DNA from 2 places in the Lactobacillus porci genome. Region 2 is predicted to be linked to the other one. Evidence: predicted binding sites of a transcription regulator. Region 2 holds the regulator's gene; the other holds the start of a gene.
What was found. Region 2 encodes NrdR, which represses ribonucleotide reductase genes. Its sites were predicted from a motif close to ACACNATATATNGTGT; they were not measured.
Positions count from the first base shown of each region.

Region 1: the regulator NrdR is predicted to act here: its motif matches at 6,825-6,840, upstream of nrdD (anaerobic ribonucleoside-triphosphate reductase).

Region 1 covers NZ_VUMX01000010.1:61,021-71,104, reverse strand. Annotated here, with positions in the region: gene FYJ62_RS05055 (MDR family MFS transporter) at 1-1,033, opposite strand, end outside; gene mscL (large-conductance mechanosensitive channel protein MscL) at 1,274-1,657, opposite strand; gene FYJ62_RS05045 (DUF438 domain-containing protein) at 1,721-3,064, opposite strand; gene FYJ62_RS05040 (iron-sulfur cluster assembly protein) at 3,064-3,630, opposite strand; gene nrdG (anaerobic ribonucleoside-triphosphate reductase activating protein) at 3,644-4,366, opposite strand; gene nrdD (anaerobic ribonucleoside-triphosphate reductase) at 4,438-6,648, opposite strand; gene FYJ62_RS10980 (GGDEF domain-containing protein) at 7,047-8,213, opposite strand; gene FYJ62_RS05020 (carboxylate--amine ligase) at 8,346-9,611, opposite strand; gene asnB (asparagine synthase (glutamine-hydrolyzing)) at 9,669-10,084, opposite strand, start outside.
Region 2 covers NZ_VUMX01000028.1:6,637-16,720, reverse strand. Annotated here, with positions in the region: gene dnaI (primosomal protein DnaI) at 1-55, opposite strand, end outside; gene FYJ62_RS08725 (DnaD domain protein) at 76-1,416, opposite strand; gene nrdR (transcriptional regulator NrdR) at 1,423-1,887, opposite strand; gene coaE (dephospho-CoA kinase) at 1,902-2,495, opposite strand; gene mutM (DNA-formamidopyrimidine glycosylase) at 2,507-3,355, opposite strand; gene polA (DNA polymerase I) at 3,371-6,040, opposite strand; gene FYJ62_RS08700 (hypothetical protein) at 6,162-6,608, opposite strand; gene FYJ62_RS08695 (RNA-guided endonuclease InsQ/TnpB family protein) at 7,003-8,181, opposite strand; gene tnpA (IS200/IS605 family transposase) at 8,204-8,647, opposite strand; gene FYJ62_RS08685 (hypothetical protein) at 8,848-9,051, opposite strand; gene FYJ62_RS08680 (MFS transporter) at 9,048-9,488, opposite strand; gene FYJ62_RS08675 (hypothetical protein) at 9,451-9,783, shown strand; gene FYJ62_RS10850 (hypothetical protein) at 9,857-10,039, shown strand; gene tnpB (IS66 family insertion sequence element accessory protein TnpB) at 10,032-10,084, shown strand, end outside.

The DNA of each region.
Region 1 (10,084 bases), on a different contig from region 2:
ACTTGCCCTTGCTGGTGTATGGCGACATATCGTTGACCAGGGCGGGAATGGCGGAGAAGGCCGTCGATTCGCCCAAGGTCAGGATTGACATGGAGAGCACGAAGCCCGGGTAGGTCTTGGCAAAAATCAGAGTCAGCCAGGAAATGGCAAACATGAAGACGCCAAAGAAGATTTGGTGGTAGATCGTCTTGAAGATTCCCGGGAAGCGGGCCAGGATCAGCTGGACGATCACGATGATGCTGGCATTGATGGTCCACAAGGTTGAGTACAGGTGGAAGGGAATGCCCAGGCTGACCATGTAGACCGACAGGTTGGACTCCCAGTTCATGTACATCAGCCAGGTCACGCCCAAGGTAATGTAGAAGCCCATCGTCATCATGAAGTTGGCCTTTGGCATTGGCTCCGTCTTTGACGGGGCCTGGCCGGCGGCCTTACGGGCCTTGCGGCGGTCATGGTAGGCAATGATCGGTCTGAACTTGAAGATCGCGATCACGCCGCCAATCGCGTACAGCAGGCTGGCAATAATGAACAAGAGCTCGATCGAATAGTCATACAGGTAGCCCACGATCAAGGTCCCGATTACCACGCCCAAGTTTTGGGCAAAATACAAGATGTTGAAGACGTAGCGGCCCGGGTACTTGCGCAGGCTGGTCGCGATCGAATTGATCACGGCCCCGTCCCAGCCGCCTAGGAAGCCAGTACAGATCAGCCAGAACCAGTAGATGGGCCAACCGTGGAAGAAAGCCATCAAAAGCAAAATGACGGCATCCGTCAGCATCCCGCCCACGATCAATGGATACGGATTCAAGCGGTCAAACAGGCGTCCGCCCAAGGTCGAGCCAACCATGTTGGCGGCACAGTTGCAGAAAAGGACGATCCCGATTACCGACAGGCTGATGCCCAAGCGCTTGTTCAAGTAGACCGAAGTCAGCGGCCAAATAAAGCTGGCCCCGATCCAAGTGGCCAGTTCAGCCAGCAGCAGCCAAGGCAAGCCGATTTCTTTGCCGCCCTTTTCACCATGTTGCAATCTCATTTTTTCTCATCATCCCCCTTTTTACGCATTGCTAAAACTGACAAGTTCTCAAGCTTAGTTTATCAATTAAAAAAACGACTTGCAAAAACAAGTTATTTTAAGTTAACAGGGGGAAGCAGCTCTCTGCTGTGAATAAAAAGGCTTCTAGAAGTTTTATCACTTCTAGAAGCCTTTTATATTCGTTAGAGTCCTTTTCCCAGACTCGTCTTTTCTCCCAAAACCAATGTCTTACATTGCCTTTTATGCTTCCGGCTTCCGTTCTTCCTTCAGCAGGTCAACGATTTCCGCCAAGTATTCAGCTTCTGGCGAAACCTTTGGCGCTTCCTCTTTCTCCTTCTTCGGCGTCAGCTTGTTGATCGCCTTGACCAACAGGAAGATCACGAAAGAAATGATCAGGAAGTTGACCACGGAGTTGATGAATTCCCCGTATTTGAACTTGGTATCACCGATCTGCAAGATCAGGTTGGACATGTCAATCTTGCCCACGAACAGCCCGATCAAGGGGTTGATCAGGTTCTTGACCAGCGAGTTGACGATGGCCGTGAAGGCAGACCCCATGATCACGCCGACTGCCAAATCAATAACGTTGCCTCTGGCAATGAAAGCTTTAAACTCTTTAATCATGATAATACTCCCAAAAATTTGCGCTTTTCAGCATTAATTCCTGTCAAGTATATCATATTTTCTTTAGAGCTCCTTTTTATTGCCCTGCAGACCGCGGACATGGGTGGCATCCTGAAGGACTTCCAAGACGCCCAGGTATTGGCCTTGCTGATCGCGCACGGCAATGTACTGGATGTACACGAAGCGGCCCCGGAGCTCAAACCAGAATTCATGCTTGTCCTTTTTGCCACTGCGCAGGTCAGCCACGATCTGCTTGACCTTGGCCACGCTCTTGGGCATGTGGATGCTGAAAAGATTCATCCCCAAGTCATTGGCTGAGTGCGGATAGAAGCCGCAATTGCCGCCAAAATAGCGGATGATGTCGTCCTTATCGACAAACGCCAGGTCAAAGGGCAGCAGATCCAAAATTGCGGACAATTGGTCAAAATTCAGTCCTCCTTGGGCAAACTGCAAAAAGACCTGGCCTAGAGCCGCCGGCCCCTTGCTGGAGGAAGCTGCCGGAGCGACCGACAATTGAGCATCATAATTGGCTTTTTCATTGCCGCCCAGCTGGCCGGCAAAGGCACTGATCTGCTCATTCCAGTTCTTGGCCAGCTGGTCCAGGTCGCGCGGCTTTTTGGCAAAATCCGCCAGCTCCTGCTGGCTCGGCCGCCAGTTGACCGGCGGATTGATCAGGGTATAGCCAAACTGCGGCTCATCCTCTTTAACCTTGCGCCAGTCATCCGGACTAGCCACGTCAGCCAGCAAAGGCACCATGATGGCCTCTTCCTTGAAGATCATTTCCGTGACCTCCTTGGCCGCCCGCTTGACCTTCCGGCTGAGCTCTTCTAGATCAGGTGCTTCTTCCTCGGCACAGGCCGCCGCCTCCCTGATCCAGCCACGGATGTCGTCATCTACGCCCCACATGACTTGCGGCGGGGCGGTAATCCCGTACTTGGTCATCAAGGGGAAAATCGAAATCTCTTTCCGGGCATAGTGCTTGCCAATCGTCCGCAAGTCCGCCAGCTCCTGGCGGATCCTGGCCAAAACCGCGGTCCGCGGGTCTTGGACGTACTTGTCCAGGTCCGGCAAAAGAGCATCATTCACCAAGCTGGCAATAACCATGTTCTCCAGCTTGAGCGTGTGCACGGGGTGACCGGGCCGGGCAAAGGCCGGGCTCTCCTTGCTTTGCCCAATCGCTCCCCTAAATACTTCCGCGTGCACGGTGCACAGGTTCTGGATCTCAGCCGGATTCAAGCCGCCGGCAATCAAGGCCCGCTCGGCCTCAGTGATTTCACGGACGGAAACTTGGTCAAAAGCTGCCTTAAATCTGGCCTTGGCCTGGTCAAAGTCCCCATCTTCCTGCAAAATGCGGAGGATTTCGGCCAGCTTGGCCTTCCGCTCCTCCAGACTCATTTGTTCAGTCATCAGTCTTGCACCTGGTATCCTTTCGCTTGCAGCAGCTGCTTTACTTCTTCCAAGTCAAAACCCATGGCCTGGCAACCCAGGCGCAGGTTCATCACCCGGCCGACTGTCTGCAGCATCCCCGGCTGCTTGATCCGGTCAAAGCCAATCGCCGCCATGTCATCCACAAAGCTGGGATACCGGTCCGCCAAAGTCTTGATCGGCGTCCGCGTATCAAGCTTTTTCACTGCTGCAGGCGCTGGCTGTTCCTGCCCGCTGATCCCCAGGGCCGCTTTGGCACTGGCTGACAGGCGGGCTGGTGACCAAACGGGGTACCAGACCAGCTTGACGGCTGCCTCCGTGATTCCTGGCACCTGGCACACGGCTGCTTTGATCTGCTGGTCCAAATAATCGCTTAAGGGGCAACCCATGGTCGTCAGCGTCATCGTGACCGTGCAACGGCCAGCTTCTGTGATGTCAACTCCATAGATCAGGCCCAGGTTGACCACGTCCACCAAGAGTTCCGGGTCTTCTACTTCCTGGAGCTTTTCAATGACCTGGTTTGCCAGGCTGAGCTTGTCTGCAATCATGCTTGCCTCCTTTTTAGCGAATCAGCTTGTCCCAGATGACCGGGTGCTGGTCCGGCGTCGCGAAGGACTTCTGCACGTCAATGATCCGCTGGTTGCTGGATCCTCTAAACTGCAGGGTCAAGTCCTTCAAGTTGTCCATAAAACGGCCATCGACCAAAATATCGATGTTGTGCAGCATCTTCAGCTTGTCAGGCGTCTCCTGGAGCAACTCCTCCCAGGTGTAGCCAGACCAGGACCAGATGTCCTTGTCATGGCCGAATTCCTTTCTGACCCGGTCGATGATCCGGTTGCAGACCCAGGTGTTCAAGAATGGCTCTCCGCCCAGCAGGGTCAGCCCCTGCACGTAAGGCTGGCTGATGTCGTTGATGATCTGGTCTTCCAATTCCTGGGTGTAAGGGCGGCCGTAGTTAAAATTCTGGGCAGCCAGGTTGTAGCAGCCTGGGCAGTCAAACAGGCAGCCTGACACGTACAAGGAGCAGCGGACCCCTTCCCCGTCAACGAAGTTGAAGGGCTTGTAGTCGGCAATCTTGTGCTTGCTGTAGTCCTCGGAAATCCATTCGCCCGGCTTGGGATTCTTGGGCATCCGCTTCATCTTCTTGACCCGCTTGCCTTCCTGGCCGGCCTTCGGCTTGTATTGGTCCGGGTTGACGAAGACCGTTTCCCCGTCAACGCTGATTCTGATCAGGTTGTCGCGGACATCCGGTCCTTCTTGCTGGTTTTTGTCTTTTTCTGGCATCTTTGTTTCCTCTTTTCAAAAAGCAAAATAGGCAATGGAACAAATCCCATTGCCTATCTCATGCTCGCCTTTTAGTATTGGCTGTTCTTCAGCTTTTCCGCGTTGGCTTCCTCGTCAACCATGCCCAGGGTCATGTGCTTTGCCCGGTGGGCAATTTCTTCATGACGGCCGTGAACCATTGGCCGCTTCAGTGGGTTGCCCAAGTAGCCGCAGGTCCGCTTGACGCAGTCGCAGGTTTCTGGGTTGTGGTTGCCGCATTGCGGGCACTCAAAGCCTTTGGCCGTGGCCTTGAATTCACCGGCAAAGCCGCATTCGTAGCACTTGTCGATTGGCGTATTGGTCCCCAAGTAGCCGACCTTGTCGTAGGCCCAGTCCCAAACGGCTTCCAGGGCTGCTGGGTTCTGCTTCAGGTTCGGGTACTCGCAGTAGTGGATGAAGCCACCAGCCGCGTATGGCGGGTAGTCCTTTTCAAAGTCCAGCTTTTCAAATGGGGTTGGGTGCTTGCGGACATCATAGTGGAAGCTGTTGGTGTAGTATTCCTTGTCCGTGATGTCCTTGACCTTGCCGAACTTTTCCGTGTCCAGACGGCAGAAGCGGTCAGTCAAGCTTTCGCTTGGCGTGGAGTAGACGCTGTAGTGGTAGTGGTTTGGATCTTCCTTTTCCCACTTGGCGCAGGCATCGTGCAGCTTCTTGACCACTTCCAGGGTGAACTGCTTGGCTTCTGGGTTATGTTCCCAGTTTGGCCCGTAGAAGACCGTGCCGACCTCGTAAAGGCCAATGTAGCCCAGGGAAACCGTGGCCCGGCCGTTCTTGAAGAAGTCGTTGACGTCGCCGTCATCGCCGACCCCCTTGCCGAAGGCGCCGTATTCATACAGGGTTGGAGCGTTGACCGGCTTAGCTTCAGTAACCCGGTGGGCCTTGAATTCAACGGCTTGCCGGCACAGGTGCAGGCGGTCGTTGAAGATCTCCCAGAAGCGTTCCATGTCCCCTTCGCTCTCCATTGCGATTCTTGGCAGGTTCAGGGTCACGACGCCCAGGTTCATTCTCCCGGAGTTGACTTCCTGGCCGTTTTCGTCCTTCCACCCTTGCAGGAATGACCGGCAGCCCATTGGGGCCTTGAAGGAGCCAGTGATGTCGATGATCTTGTCGTAGCTCAAGATATCTGGGTACATCCGCTTAGTCGCGCATTCCAAGGCCAGCTTCTTGATGTCGTAGTTTGGGTCGCCTGGGTGCAGGTTCAAGCCCTTCTTGATCGTGAAGACCAGCTTAGGGAAGATGGCGGTTCTGTGCTCAACGCCCAAGCCTTCGATGCGGACTCTCAGGATGTCCTTTTGGATTTCGCGCTCAAGCCAGTTGGTGCCCAGGCCAAAGCCCAAGGTCGTGAACGGCGTCTGGCCTTGGCTGGAGAACATGGTGTTGATCTCGTATTCCAGGCTTTGCATTGCGTCGTAGATGTCCTTCTTGGTCCGCTTCTTGGCAAAAGCCTTGACCTTTTCTTCATCGTCGATGAATTCGCGCCCTTCTTCCAGGTGCTTCTCGTAGTTCTTCTCGGCGAAAGGCGCCAGAACTTGGTCGCAGCGGTCAAATGAGCAGCCGCCGTATTGGCTTGAGGCCACGCTGGTGATGATTTGGGCCACTTGGCTGGTTGCCACCCGGATTGAGTTAGGAACGTCCATGAAGGCGTTGCCGATCTTGAAGCCATGGTTGAGCATGTACTTGAAGTCGATCAGGCAGCAGTTGGACATTGGTGACAAAGGCGTGTAGTCCAAGTCATGCCAGTGGATGTCCCCGCGCAGGTGAGCCTTGGCGATGTGCTTGGGCATCATGGTCAGGCCGAGCGTCTTGCCAACCGTCCCAGCCGTCAGGTCTCTTTGGGTCGCGAAGACGTCTGAGTCCTTGTTGGCATTCTCATGGACGATCGTTGGGTCCTTGCGGATCAGCTTGGACAGGCGCTGCTTGGTGTCGGTCTGCTGGCGCCATTCTTCCTCGTCTTCCTGGCGCTTCTTTTCATATTCTTGAGCCTGGCTGCGGTAGCCAAGTTCATTCAGGCTTTCCTTGAAGGCCCGGTGTACTTCTTCGGCAGTGGCCGTGTCAGCGCCCAGCTTGTCGTAAACCTTGCTTAAAACGTCAGCCTTGATGTCTGAGTCGCCCAGACCCAGTTCTTCCAAGACGATTTCCAGCTTGAATTGTTCAAACTTAAAAGTCGCACCATCACGCTTGATAAAAGTTTTGGGTTCGTTGGCGAAGACAAGACTCTTCACTTCTGGAGCTGGCTTTAACATGACAATCATCCTCTTCTTAAAAAATATCTTCTTTGTAAACTGAATACGTGCTTGGCAGCTTTGGCAGCTGCTCCCCTTGCTCTTGGCAAGTTAGCCACAAGATAAAGCAGGTCTTGTGGATTATTTGTGGATAACCCCTATATCTTGGTCATCTGATGGATCTAGCATACCATAAAATACAAGATGTTGTGGTCTATACAAAGCCACAAAGGGCCCAATTCTCAAGTAAAAAATCAGTGCTGATGCCCCTTTGAGCCCGTATAGTTATTAAAAAAGAATATTTTTTATTTTTTGCTTTTTGTAAAGCGGCTTGGACTTTTTTAAATCCAGGTAAAAAGAAAGACGCCGGCCTTAGGCCAGCGTCTAAACAGCAGTTGCTTGCAATTGCTTTTACTCAGCTACTCAACTTTTTCGCCCACGATCTGCCGGCGGCCGCCTTCCTTGCCCTGGTACAAGTAGCGGTCGGCCTTGGTCAGCAGGTCGCGCAGGTCCTGGTTGTTTTGCGGGTGACCGAAGCAGTAGCCAATGGTCAGGGTCACGGGGCGCGGCGCCCCGTCGATATAGGCGCTGGCCACGCTGTCGGCCATCCGGCCCAATTCCTTGACAAACTGTTTGCGCGTCATGTGATTGGTGACGATCAAGAACTCATCGCCCCCATAGCGGTAAATGTCATTGCCAAAAAAGAGCCGGCCGGTCTGACCCACGATCCGGATGACCTCATCGCCGCACTTATGCCCAGCCAGGTCGTTGAAGTCCTTGAAGTGGTCCACGTCCAGCATGGCCACGCAGAGGTCCTTGTCCACGAAATAGCGGAAGTCATGCCGGAAGCCATAGCGGTTCTTGATCTCAGACAATTCGTCGATCACGCTCTGCTCGCGCCAGCCGCGGATGTCAAAGTCCCCAATGAACAAGGTTAAAGTCAGCAAAGACATGGTCAGCAGAAAATTGCTCATCCGCAGATAGATGAATTTGGCGTTCATGACTATGGCCAGCAGGTAGATGACTTCAAAAGACACGGTCCACCAGAAGCGCTCCCCTAGTTCCCGCCAGCGGTGCCAAACGGCTCTGAGAGCGCCGTAGAGATAGAGGCAGGCTGACAGATCCAGGATCCAGTGCCAGGGGCCGTGGACAAAATAGCTGCTTGCGACCAACCGGTAGATCTTGTTCCGGCTGAAAGGAAGCAGCAACGCGGCAATGGCCAGCGCGTACGGCAGGCAGTAGATCAGCCAGCGGTCTTTTTTTAGCGGGCGTTCGCCAATGGTCAAAAACAAGGCAAACAAAAAGAACAAAAAAGAGATTGATGCAAAACTGATCTTCTGCACAATGCCGCAGAAAAACGGCTGCCATGAATTAGCATAAATATCGTGGTTGGCCATGTAAGTCCAACAAAAGCCGAAAAATGCCGAAAATAAGACGTTGACGTCCAAAAGCAGCAGGGCAATCGAGCTCCTGCGCTCCAAAGTCCAGGTAAAGCCCCGGCTTAAGCGAACGACGATCAATACCAGCAAAATAATGCAGGCGCATAAGTCAAAGGTCTCGTTGAACTTTCCCGGCGTGTAAATCACTTTCGTCCTCCTTTCGCAATCGCTTACACCAGATATTTTACTATATGTCCAGGAATATTTTACCATTTTTTCCGCAAAAAAACGCTAGCGATCATCACTAGCGTTTTAATGATCTTTACTTTTTTGAAAAGATTACTTGTTCTTTTCGAAGTACTGGCCCTTATTGACTTCAAAGTAGGTCTTGAAGCGCTTGTAGTAGTTGTGGAACATGTACTTCATCAAAAGCCAGCGCTTGAAGGAGCTGTCCTTGTCGTAGAAGACGGTCGTGCCCACCTTGCCGGCTTCAATCAATTTCAAAGCCTCGTCCTTGGCTGGATTTTCCACGGCGTATTCCTTGAAAATCTTCTCCGGAACGCCAAGCCAAAGCATGTGGGTGCTTTCCAGCTTGTTGCCGTAAACGGTCTCCTTGCCCTTCAGGGAGTCTTCCACGTAGTCGTCGATGTACCACTTGGCCAGGTTGTAGCCGTTCAGGGTCACGTAGAAGCTGGAGCGGCCTTGGCGGAGGTTGATTTCAAAGAACTTGTACTGGCCGTCGCGCTCGTCGAACTTGATGTCGAAGTTGGCCATCCCGGTGTAGTTGATCTTTTCCAGGAAGCTTTGCACCGTTTCGTAGAGCTTTTCATCGTATGCCGGCAGAATCGCCATGTAGTTGCCGATTGACTGCGGGGTCGGGTCTTCCAGCATTGGGTGGCCCAGGCACATCATCTTGACCTGATGATCCTTATCCACGTAAGCGTTCAGGACCCGCATGTGGGAGTCGTCGCCTGGGATAAAGTCCTGCAGGATCAGGTCTTCCTTGTAGCCGTTGGTGTAGATCTTGCCCACGATATCTTTGAACTCGGCAAAGTCCTTGATGACAAAGGCCTTCTTGCGGCCTTCAAACTGCACGTCCAGCCAGGAAACCGGGTCTTCTGGCTTCAAGGCCACTGGGAACTGGAACGGCACCTCTTCATAAGAGCCGTCTTGGTAGTCCTTCATGGTGATGATGTGGGTCTTTGGATATGGCAGACCGTATTCTTCACAGACTTCGTAGAAGCCTTCCTTGGAAATCAGCTTTTCCAGCATGTCGTAATCGATGTAAGGCACGATGAAGGTTCCTTCCAGCTCCGCCTTGTGCTTGGCCAAAAGCTCAGCGTAGCCGTCCCCGCAGGCGATCAGGATAACTGGCTCTGGGTGGTTCTGGTATTCCTTGATTTTTTCATTCATGACCTGCATAAAGCCAGGGTCTTCCGCAAAGCCCGGGTGGACTTCCACGTCGACGATCTTGGAATAGCGGGTAGCAGCCAGCTGGGTGGCAGCCCAGGCCTGCACCTTGATGCCATATGCTTCATTGAATGAGCGCGCCATGCCGTACACGTTGATGTCGCTGCCCAACAGAATTGGTGTAAATTTAGCCATTGGAAATAACTTGTTCTCTTTCTCTTTTTTGCTTTTTCTTCTCTGCTCGCTTTTTGACTACAGCAGCTTGCCTTGCGCGATCAAGGCTGCTACTTCTGGCTGCACGTGCTGGTACTTCTTCACGGTTTCATCGTAGTCAATGAAGAAAAGCTTGTACCAGACCAGGAAGGTGTAGATGGTCCAGATCTGCCGGCGGTGGGACCCGTCGCCCTCGTAGTTTTCGTCCAAGAGGTCCAGGATCTTCTTTTGATCAAAGATGTCGTTCACGAAGTCTTCGCTGAAGAGCTCTCTAACCTGCTTGTAGAAGCGCTCGTCCTGCAGCCACTGCTTGATTGGGGTTGGGAAGCCCAGCTTTGGCCGCTTGGCCCATTCGTCTGGCAGGACCTTTTCTGACGCCTTGCGCAGGGCGTACTTGGTGTCGTACTTGTTGACCAGGTACTTGGTTGGAATGGAGTTGGCCAATTCTGCGATCT
Region 2 (10,084 bases):
GGTCCTTGAGCGAATCCGCCATCGCCTTCTTCAACATTTCGCCAATTGATTCCATCTGCTTCACCTACTCGTCTCTTACTTGTCTTCGGGCTTGCCGCCCGCCTTCTTCTCGTCTTCATCGTCAAGCAGGGCCGCCAGCTGTTCTGGCGTCACGTCGACCTGCTCGGCCTGCTTCTTGGACCAGTCGGTCCCCTTCTCGACCTGGCGGGGGCCATAGTAGCGCGTCGTGGTCTGCTTGTTCTGTGAGCGCTGGCGGATGTAAGCCAAGGCCGCTTCCGGCGTGGCCAGCTTGTGCTGCATCCAGTCATTGGCAATCCTCTCAGCCAAAGACAGGCTCAAGACCGGCTGGTAGTGCAGACAGGTATAGATCAAGATATTGAGCATTTCCGGGCTGAAGCCCACCTTCCAGCTCAAATCATTGATGACCTGGTACTCAGACTTGGTCGTAAAGCCCCCTTTTCGGTCCTTCATGTAGTTGAGGAACTGGGCCGGGGCCTTTGACTTGGCCAGCTGCAGCAGCTGCCGGTCACGCTGGTCGACGCTGACCTGGCCGCCCTCGCTCTTGGCCAGGCTGTTTTTAACCTGCTGGCGGCGGTGGTTGGCCTTGTAGTTGTAAGTCAAAGAACGGCCTATCTTGCCCACGTCCAGCTTGCTGGTTCCATGCAGGCTTGGCAGGGATTCATCGACAAATTCCTGCTCGCTTAGGCCATAAGTGGCCATGACGGCCTGGATCTGGTCCTTTTGCCGGTCGATCTCGCTTGGGTCAATATGGTAGACCGCGAAGCAGTCCTTCAGGAACTGCCAGTCTACCTGCCGGACGTTGACTTGGGCCGCGTCGCTCGCGGCAGCCTCATTCTCCTGGGCTGCCTGCTGAACCTCCGCGGACGGGGTGATGGCCTCCTCGTCTGGCAGGCGGAAGACCTCAAAGAAAGAGGCAGAAACGTCCCGCAGGTTCTGCAGCTGCTTCTCCTCGCGCTTGGCCTGCTTGGCAAAGTCCTGGCTCAGGCGGCTGAAGCGGTAGCTGCCGACTTTTTCCTTCAAGAGGCTGGCCAAAAGCGAGGTGTTGAAGAACTCGCTGGCCTCTGGCACTTCCTTAAGCTTGAAAGCCAGCAGCTGACCCAAGCGCACGTTCTCGCTCAGGTAGGTCGTAAGCAGCCCCACGGCCTCCAACTTGTGCAGGGCCTTGAACAAGTCGCCCAGACTGCAATCCAGCTGCTCTTGCAAAAAGTACAGGGCCGGGGCATCAGCCAGCATCTGGAAGGGGTCGTATTCCTCAATCAGGGTCTGGTAGACGGCCACGCCCAAAGACGCTACCAGGGGCTGGTAGAGCTTGATCAGGACCCGCTCCTGCTTTGAAGTCAAAGCGACGCGGTTGATCACCAGGTAGCGCTGCTTAGGATTGGAACTTTCAAACATTTAGACTCACTTCTTGCTGTGCCGGTCCATCATGTCCTCCATGGTCTTCATGAAACTGGACATGTCGGTAAACTGACGGTAAATGCTGGCAAAGCGGATGTAGGCCACGTCGTCGATATCCGCCAGCTGGTCCATCACCAATTCGCCAATTTCTTTTGAGGAGATTTCATTGACGCCTTTAGCCCGGATCTGGTTTTCCACGTTGTCCACCAATTTGTCCAGCTGGTCGCTGGTCACTGGGCGCTTCTGGCAGGCGGCCGCCACGCCGCGGAGGATCTTTTCCCGGCTGAAGGCTTCACGGGTGCCGTCATTCTTGATCACCAGCAAAGGCGACTGCTCAACCCGCTCAAAAGTCGTAAAGCGGTAGCCGCAGCTTTCGCATTCCCGGCGCCGGCGGATGGTCCGCCCTTCATCGGTTGGCCGCGAGTCAATAACGCGGGATGAGTTCTTATGACAATTTGGACAAAGCATAGTGCTTGCTCCTTTCAAGAAATTTCTTCAAGAAGTTGTTGTAAATTCGTTCTTAGTTCTTCTATTGTACCAGTATTTTCAATGACATAGCTAGCCAGACAGCGTTTTTCACCCAGCGGCAGCTGAGATTTGATCCGCGCCTTGGCCTGCTCGCGGCTGAGCTGGTTTCTCTTCATCAACCGCTCAAGTTCCAGGTCATATGGAGCAGCGATCAGCAAAGTCGCGTCAAACAGGTCCTGCCAGCCCGCTTCAAACAATAGCGGCACATCAATCACGCAGACCCCTTCCCCAGCTCTCTTGGCTGCCTGCATCTCCTGCTTGATTTCCGCCAAAACCGCCCCGTGGCTGATTTTGGACAGCCGGGCCAGTTCATCTGGATGGGCAAAGACATAGGCGCCCAGCTTCTGGCGGTTGACCGTCTGGTCTTCGTTAATAAATTCTGCCCCAAAATTCTCCTTGATCTCGCGCCAGGTCACCTGGCCGGGCGCTTGCTGGGCATGGGCGATCTGGTCGGCGTCAATCACCCGCAGGCCCCGTTCTCTAAAGTAGCTGGCTGCCGTCGACTTGCCCGTCGCGATGCCGCCGGTCAATCCTAAATAAAAAGTCATTTTTGCTCTGCCTAATCCTGTTTGTGTTTCTCCCTATACAATACTTGGCATTGCGGGCAAAAGGTCGTCCCCCGCCCGCTGACCTTGATCTTTTCAAGCACGGTTCCGCAGCGCTGGCAGGGCTCGCCCGCGTGGCCATAGACCTGCAGCTTCTTCTGGAACTGGCCGCTTTGACCGTCCGCGTCAAGGAAGGTATGAACCGTCGTCCCCCGCAATTTCGTGGCCAAGGCGATCGTCTGGTTGATATTGTCATGCAGGGCAGTCACTTTTTCAGACGGAATTGCGCTTGCCTGGCTCAAGGGGTGGATCCGGCTTTGCCAGAGGACCTCGTCGCAGTAGATGTTGCCCAGACCGCAGACGACGCTCTGGTCTAAGAGCAGGTTCTTGATCTTCTTGCTCTTCTTGGCTAAAGCCCGGCACAAAAAGTCCCGCGTAAACTCCGGGCTGTTGGGCTCCACCCCCAGCTTGCCGATCCCGGTCTGCTCGCGCTCAGTCCCCGTCTCAACCAGCTGCATGCGGCCAAACTTGCGCACGTCGCTGTACCTTAAGGCAGTGCCGTCGGTAAAGGCAAACTGGACGTGGTCGTGCTTGCCAACCGCGGCTTGAGGAGCAAGCAAGCGGTACTTGCCCTCCATGCGCAGGTGGGAAACCAGCGTCAGGTTGTCCGACAAGCGAAAGAGCAGGAACTTCCCATAGCGGTCCACGCGCAGAATCTGCTTGCCGGCCAGCTTCTGGGCAAAGGCCCGAGCATCCCCGGCAATGATCTTGTCATACCACACCTCCACCTTTTTGATGGTCTTGCCGGCCACCAGCGGCGTCAAGGTCCGTCTGACTGTCTCAACTTCAGGCATTTCTGGCATCTTGCTCACCCCAATCTACTTGGCATCGTACCAGTTGTGGCCCCAGCCGGAATCCGCCAAGAGCGGCACGTCAAGGGAGACGGCCTTCTGCATGACTTCCGGGACGATCTGCTTGATCGTTTCCAGCTCTTCTTTTGGCACGTCAAAAATCAATTCGTCGTGCACCTGAACCACCATCTTGGTCTTCAGGCCCAGTTCATCCAGCTTCTTTTGCATGTTGATCATGGCGATCTTCATAATATCCGCGGCTGACCCTTGGATTGGAGAGTTGATGGCCGTTCTTTCTGCGAAGGAGCGAACATTGAAGTTCTTGGCGTGGATGTCAGGCAGGTAGCGGCGCCGGTGCATGATCGTCTCAGCGTAGCCCTTTTCCCGGGCTTCCTTGACGGCCTGGTCCATGTAGGCCTGGATGCCTGGGTACTGGTCAAAGTAGCTTTCGATGAAGCTTTTGGCCTGCTTGCGGCTGATGCCCAGGTTCTTGGACAGGCCGTAGTCGGAAATCCCGTAGACGATCCCGAAGTTGACCGCCTTGGCCCGCCGTCTTTCAAGCGGCGTCACCTCATCGATCTTGCTTAGATGGAAGATCTTCATGGCCGTGTGGGCGTGGATGTCGTAGCCGGTCTTGAAGGCTTCCTGCATGTTGGCATCCCCGGAGACGTGGGCCAAGACCCGGAGCTCAACTTGTGAATAGTCGCAGGAGAAGATGTAGCCATCTGGCGTTGACGGCACGAAAGCCTTGCGGATCTGCTTGCCCTCTTCGGTTCTGGTTGGAATGTTCTGCAGGTTGGGGTCAACTGAAGACAAGCGACCAGTCGCCGTCAAGGTTTGCAGGTAGCGGGTGTGGATCTTCCCGTCCGCGGGATCAATCACGTCCAGCAGGCCATTGACGTAGGTCGACTGGATCTTGGCGATCTGCCGGTAGGCCAGGATGTCGCTGACCACCGGACTTTTATCCTTCAGCTGGTTCAAGACCTCCACTGAAGTCGAGTAGCCGGTCTTGGTCTTCTTGATGACCGGCAGGCCCAGCTTTTCAAACAGGATCACGCCCAACTGCTTAGGCGAGTTCAAGTTGAACTCTTCCCCAGCTTCTTGGTAGATCTTGCTTTCCAGCTCCTTCAGCCGGTCCCCGTATTCTTTTTGCAAAGCTTGCAGGGTCTTGGCCTCGACCTTGATCCCGTTCAATTCCATCTTGGCCAAAACCCGGGCAGTCGGGATTTCAATCGCGTCAAACAGGTCGTCTTGCTCATGGTCCTTGAGCTGCTTGAGCAGGCTGGCCTTGAGCTGGTCAATCGCTGCCACCTTGCCGGCCAGGTGGTTGAAGAAGACCGCGTCGTCATCAGGAATGGCGGCTGCCTTGCCTTTGCCATAGACGTCCAAGTCGCTCTTGACGTCATAGTCCCCGTACTGGTGAACCACCTCGCCCAGATCGTTGGAGTTGTTCTCATTGTCGACCAAGTATGAGGCCAGCAGCATGTCGTAGCCGATCCCCTGGGCTTCAATGCCCAGGCGGTGCAAGCCGTAAGTGGTCCGTTTCAGGTCAAAGACGTTCTTGACGATGGTCTTGTTTTCCAAAAAGCCGCGCAGCCGCTTTTCCTTGAGCAGGTCAACGTCCCGGGAAACCCAGATCTGCTGGCCGATCTTCAGGGCAAAGCCGGCAAAAGGCGCCAGGTGATAATTTTCGCCAAAAATTTCCAGGTAGAAGCCGATTTCCTTAGCTTCTGGCAAACTGGCAACCGCTGCTTTTTCCAGCTTGACAAAGTCCAGTTGCTTGCCTTCAGCCTCTTTGCCCGCGAAATCGCCATTTTCAGCCATATCGCTCAAAAAGCGGCGGAAGTTCATCTTTTCATAGAAGCGCCGCAGGTCGGCAACGCTGGCGCCCTGGTAGGCCACTTGCTCCATGGTCAGGCTGACTGGCGAATCGCACTTGATGGCGGCCAGCTTTTTGCCTAAAAGGGCCTTGTCCTTGTCGTTGAGCAAATTCTCCTTGAGCTTGGACTTCTTCATTTCATCCACGTGCTCATACAGGTTCTCGACCGTGTGATACTTCTGGATCAGGCGCGAAGCAGTCTTGGGCCCGACCTTGGTCACGCCTGGGTAGTTGTCGGAAGCATCCCCCATCAGGGCCTTCATATCGATGAATTCCGTCGGCGTCACCCCGTTGACTTCCTGCATGTGCTCCGGGGTATAGGCCTCCAATTTGGTCACCCCAGACTTGGTAACGTAGACCGTCACGTGCTCGCTGGCCAGCTGGGTCAAGTCCCGGTCCCCGGTAACCACGGCCACGTCAAAGCCGTCGTCAGCTCCCCGCTTGGCCATGGTCCCGATGATGTCATCGGCTTCATAGTCAGGCAGCTCGTAAGTGGCAATCCCCATGTCCTGCAGCATTTCCTTGATGTAGGGCAGCTGCTCGGACAGTTCAGCCGGCGTCTTGTCGCGCCCGCCCTTGTATTCACCGTACATCTTGGTTCTGAAAGTCACCTTGCCGGCGTCAAAGGCCACCAGAATGTGGCTGGGTTCTTCCTGCTTGAGGACGACGTCCAGCATGTTCTTAAAGGCAAAAATGGCATTGGTATGCAAGCCTTCAGGGTTTTTGAACTTGTCCAGTTGCTGGTACATGGCAAAAAAGGCCCGGAAAGCGACCGAATTGCCATCAATCAAAAGTAATTTTTTCTTCTTATCTGTCATTGCGGCTGTAACATCCTTCAAAATAAAAACTGTCAAAATCTTACTAACTAAGATTTTAACAGTTTTCAGCTCTTTCTTTAAATTCTGGAGCTTGTTTTCCTTAAATGCTAAAAAACAGGCCTTAAGCCTGTTTCTTTCGCTTATTTGCCTGCTCCAGTTCTTTTGACCAGAATGGCATGTCCTTGAAGCCCTTGATCCCAGGCATCCCCAAGGCCACGAAAGCCATGGCGGACACGGCATAAAAGGTCCGGCAGCTGGCGAATTGCCCGACTGCCTGCTTGCTGGTAAACGCCAAGAGACAGGCGCTAGCCAGCAGGACGGCGAGCGCGGCGCCGCGGCGGGGGAATTCCCGCCTGGTCGCGACGTAGACCAGTCCAGTCATAAAGTCAAAAGCAGCATATGTCAGGCCAAGGTTGCCAGCAGCCGTCGCTGTCTTCAAGACCGTGGCCGAAGAATCTGCCGCGCCAGCCCGCCTGAACAGCCAATAGGCCATCGCCAGGCAACACGCGGACAAGACCAGCAGAGCAATGCCTGCCAGCAAGCGTCTCACAATCAGTCTCTTCTTCATAAAGTCTCCGAAAAAAAGCATCCGTTACGATAAAACTGGATTTATTGCCTTCCCTTGACATATTTATACACTACCGTACTTAATTATAGCCTTTTTCTCCCGTCTTAACAGTCACATCTATAGTAATTATGACATGCTCCCCCGACCAAGGTCGGGGGTTTCTTTATAGGCTAGTGCTCACGCGCAGCCTACAGCTTCTGAGAACGACCAACTTATTCTTGCAAGCAGGATTGACCGAAGCCAAGCCTGATTTTTACTGGTTCTGTCCAGCAAGCTGAACAGCAGTGCAAAAACAGAGGTCAGTCTATTTATCACGGAAGTGCCCCCTCCGACGATTCCGCCAAGCCGCATTGACTGCTGTTTGACGGTACGATTTTTTGCTTGCCCAGCTCTCTCAGAGCTGGGCAAGTCCTTTAAGCAAAATATTGATTGATGCATTGACGTCACGGTCATGGTGCGCCTTGCAGAATGGGCAGTCCCATTCCCGCACTGACAGTGGCTTCTTGTCCGTATCCTTGCCGCATTTTGAGCAGATTCGGCTGGTGTATGCTGGATTGACCTTGATGAGGATCTTTCCGTACTTCTTGCACTTGTACTCCAGCATGTCACGGAATCTGCCCCAGCTTTGGCGCAGAATCGAGCGGGCAAGGTGGTGATTCTTCGTCATGTTCTTGATCTTTAAATCCTCGATGACGATAACATCGTATTCCCTCACCAACTGATCCGTGATCTTGTGCAGATAGTCATCGCGCTGATTCGTGATGCGGCTCATATAGCGATTCTTGGCGACATTGGCTTTCTGCCAGTTGTGATAGTCAGACAGGCTTTTTGCGCCAAGAACCTTCCTGCTGGCGTCCTGCTGCGACTTAACCAAAGCCAAATGACGGCGCTTGGATGACTTGCTCTGCCAGATTTCTGCTTGTTTCTCGCAGAAATCCGATGAGAACTTGTCAAACTTTCTGCCGTCCGACAGGATGGCCAAGTGCGTCAGCCCCACGTCAATGCCAACCGCCTTGCCAGTCTTTGGCAGGAAGGCGGTCTTTTTCTCCACAATGAGAGAAAGCCAGTAGCGCCCGCAAGCATCGACGCTGATCGTGTAACGCTTGATCTTGCCGTCGATGACGCCGGTTTTCGATGATCTTACTCTTCTCAGCTTCGGCAGGAACACGTTTCTTTTGCCCATGATCCGGATGCCGGACGACTTGCCAGTATATGACTGCTTGGCGCTATGCTTTGAGTGGAAGCGGGGCTTGCGTCTCGTTCCGGCAAAGAACGCCTCCCAGGCATCGCTGATGTTCTTGGTCACAATTTGGAAGCTGGAGCTGTCGCTTGCCTTGAGGAATGGATATTCGTTCTTTAAAGCGGGAAGCAGATTGTTAAGATCGAATTCCGTTAACAATTTTGATTTCTTGTTGTTCTTGTAGCGTTCCTGATAGAGGCTGACAAGCTGATTCCAGAGGAAGCGATCATTGCCAAAGAACTGTCTAAGTTTGGCTTGTTGTACGAGAGTCGGGTACAATCTGATTTTCACTCCATACTCCGGCAGATCTGACTTGCGCTTGCGTATTGCCATGTCGCTTCCTCCTTTCTAGCGTTTAGTGAAACGGTCTATTCCATTGCGTCTTAATGTATTTCTTGACGACAGCTTCGGTTGTCACTCCAATGCTTCCTGCGTAATAGCTCGGTAACCAGACGTGACCACCCCAGAAGTATTCCTTCATCATTTCCGGATACTTTGCAAAAAGCCACTTGGCCGTAATGCCTTTGAGCTTCTTGACGATATTTGTCACGCTCTCTTTGGGTTTGGCAGACAGCAGAATATGCACGTGAGTTGACATTATTTCCAGAGCCTTGACCGTATACTCATTCTCACGGCAGATCTGAAAGATCTTGTCCTTGAGTGAATCGACAATAATCGGATTAGCCAATGCTTGGTTGCGATACTTGGTACACCAGACGATGTGGTAATTGCGGTTGTATGCGTAGCCTCGTCCATGGATGATATCTGGCTCATCATTCCTGAATTCGTATTTAACTATATGAGTCGTACCTTCTTTCAGCATTTGCAGTTCTTTAGCTATTTATATTATATCGCATACCGAACTAATGTTCACGTGTTAAAACAAAAAAAGAGGGCGATTCAACTTGGCATTGAAATGCCAAGTTTTCTCGCCCTCAACGTAATAAAATGCCAATCGTTATTTATTATGTTTTTTCTTTGACTTTTTGGTGTTTTTTCTTAATCTGCCTGCTTGTCCTTAGTCGAGGCAAAGAATGCCGCCAGCATGACCAGGGCAAAAAGCAGCATGAGCATCAAGGCCAAGCGCGTCCCTTGGGCAGTCGCGACACTTCCCTTGCTGCCAGCTTGTGCCTGGCTGAGGGCAACGACCGCTGTGGTCACTGAAGTCCCGAAAGCCCCGGCAAACTGCTGCAGGGTGGTCATGATCGCGTTCCCCTGGGTCTGCTGGCTGGCAATTGGTTTAAGGCATCGGTCATGATGCAGCACATGGTGATGGCCATCCCGCCCATGTAGAAGGGGTAGATCACGCCAATCGTGACTGGCGTCAGCTGCTTGACCAGCAGGAACATGACGGCGACTTCCAATAAGACGCAGGTCCCAGCCAGCAAAACCGGCTTGCGGGCCCCATGCTCGTCATAAAGACGGCCGCCAACGATGCATAAGAGCGCGCTGACGCAGCCAGCCGGCAATACGACAATGCCGGCCAAAAGGGCGCTCTTGCCGTTGACCAACTGAATATAGTTGGGCAGCAAGAAGGCGTGGTCCAGCGACATCGTCTGCAAAAGGAAGAAGCCAAGCATCTGCAGGGCGAAGTTCCGGTTTTTGAAGAGAGACAGGTCCTCAGACCTGGTCTGCCACAACTACCTGAACCTGCTGGACCTGCTCAGCCAAGCGGGCCGCGGGGATGCCTACGACGACTTCCAAAGCCAGCGCCTGTTTGGTCTCCTTTGCACTGAGCTGCTCCACCACTACCAGGTCAAGATCAACGCGGCCGCGTCCACTTTTCCGGTCAAGCAGATCCGCCACGCCGGCCCAGATACCCAAGCCGGGGCCATCTTGACCTACCTGACCGGCAAAAACGGCCAAGCCAGCCTGCGCGAGGCCGCGGCATACTTTGGCTACCAGCCCAACTATTTTTCCGTAAGCGCCCAATAGCGCGGTATCTATCGACCTCTGTTCAATAGTCATATACTGTTCTTAACAATTGAATACGGAGGAACACGATATTATGACTGAACATCCAATCGTACCGCTCGAGCTGCCAAAGGACAGAATCAGACCTAAGAATAGGCTAGGAAGGAACCGGCTTGTTCTTAACCTGAAGTCCAATGGGGTTGAGCTGTCATTTTACAATGACGCCACTAACGAGCTTATGCTCGAGGTCGTAGACAGGTTCTTGAGCCATGATTAATCTGGCTGAACTGGGTCGCGTGTTCATTGTTTGCGGTAAGACCGA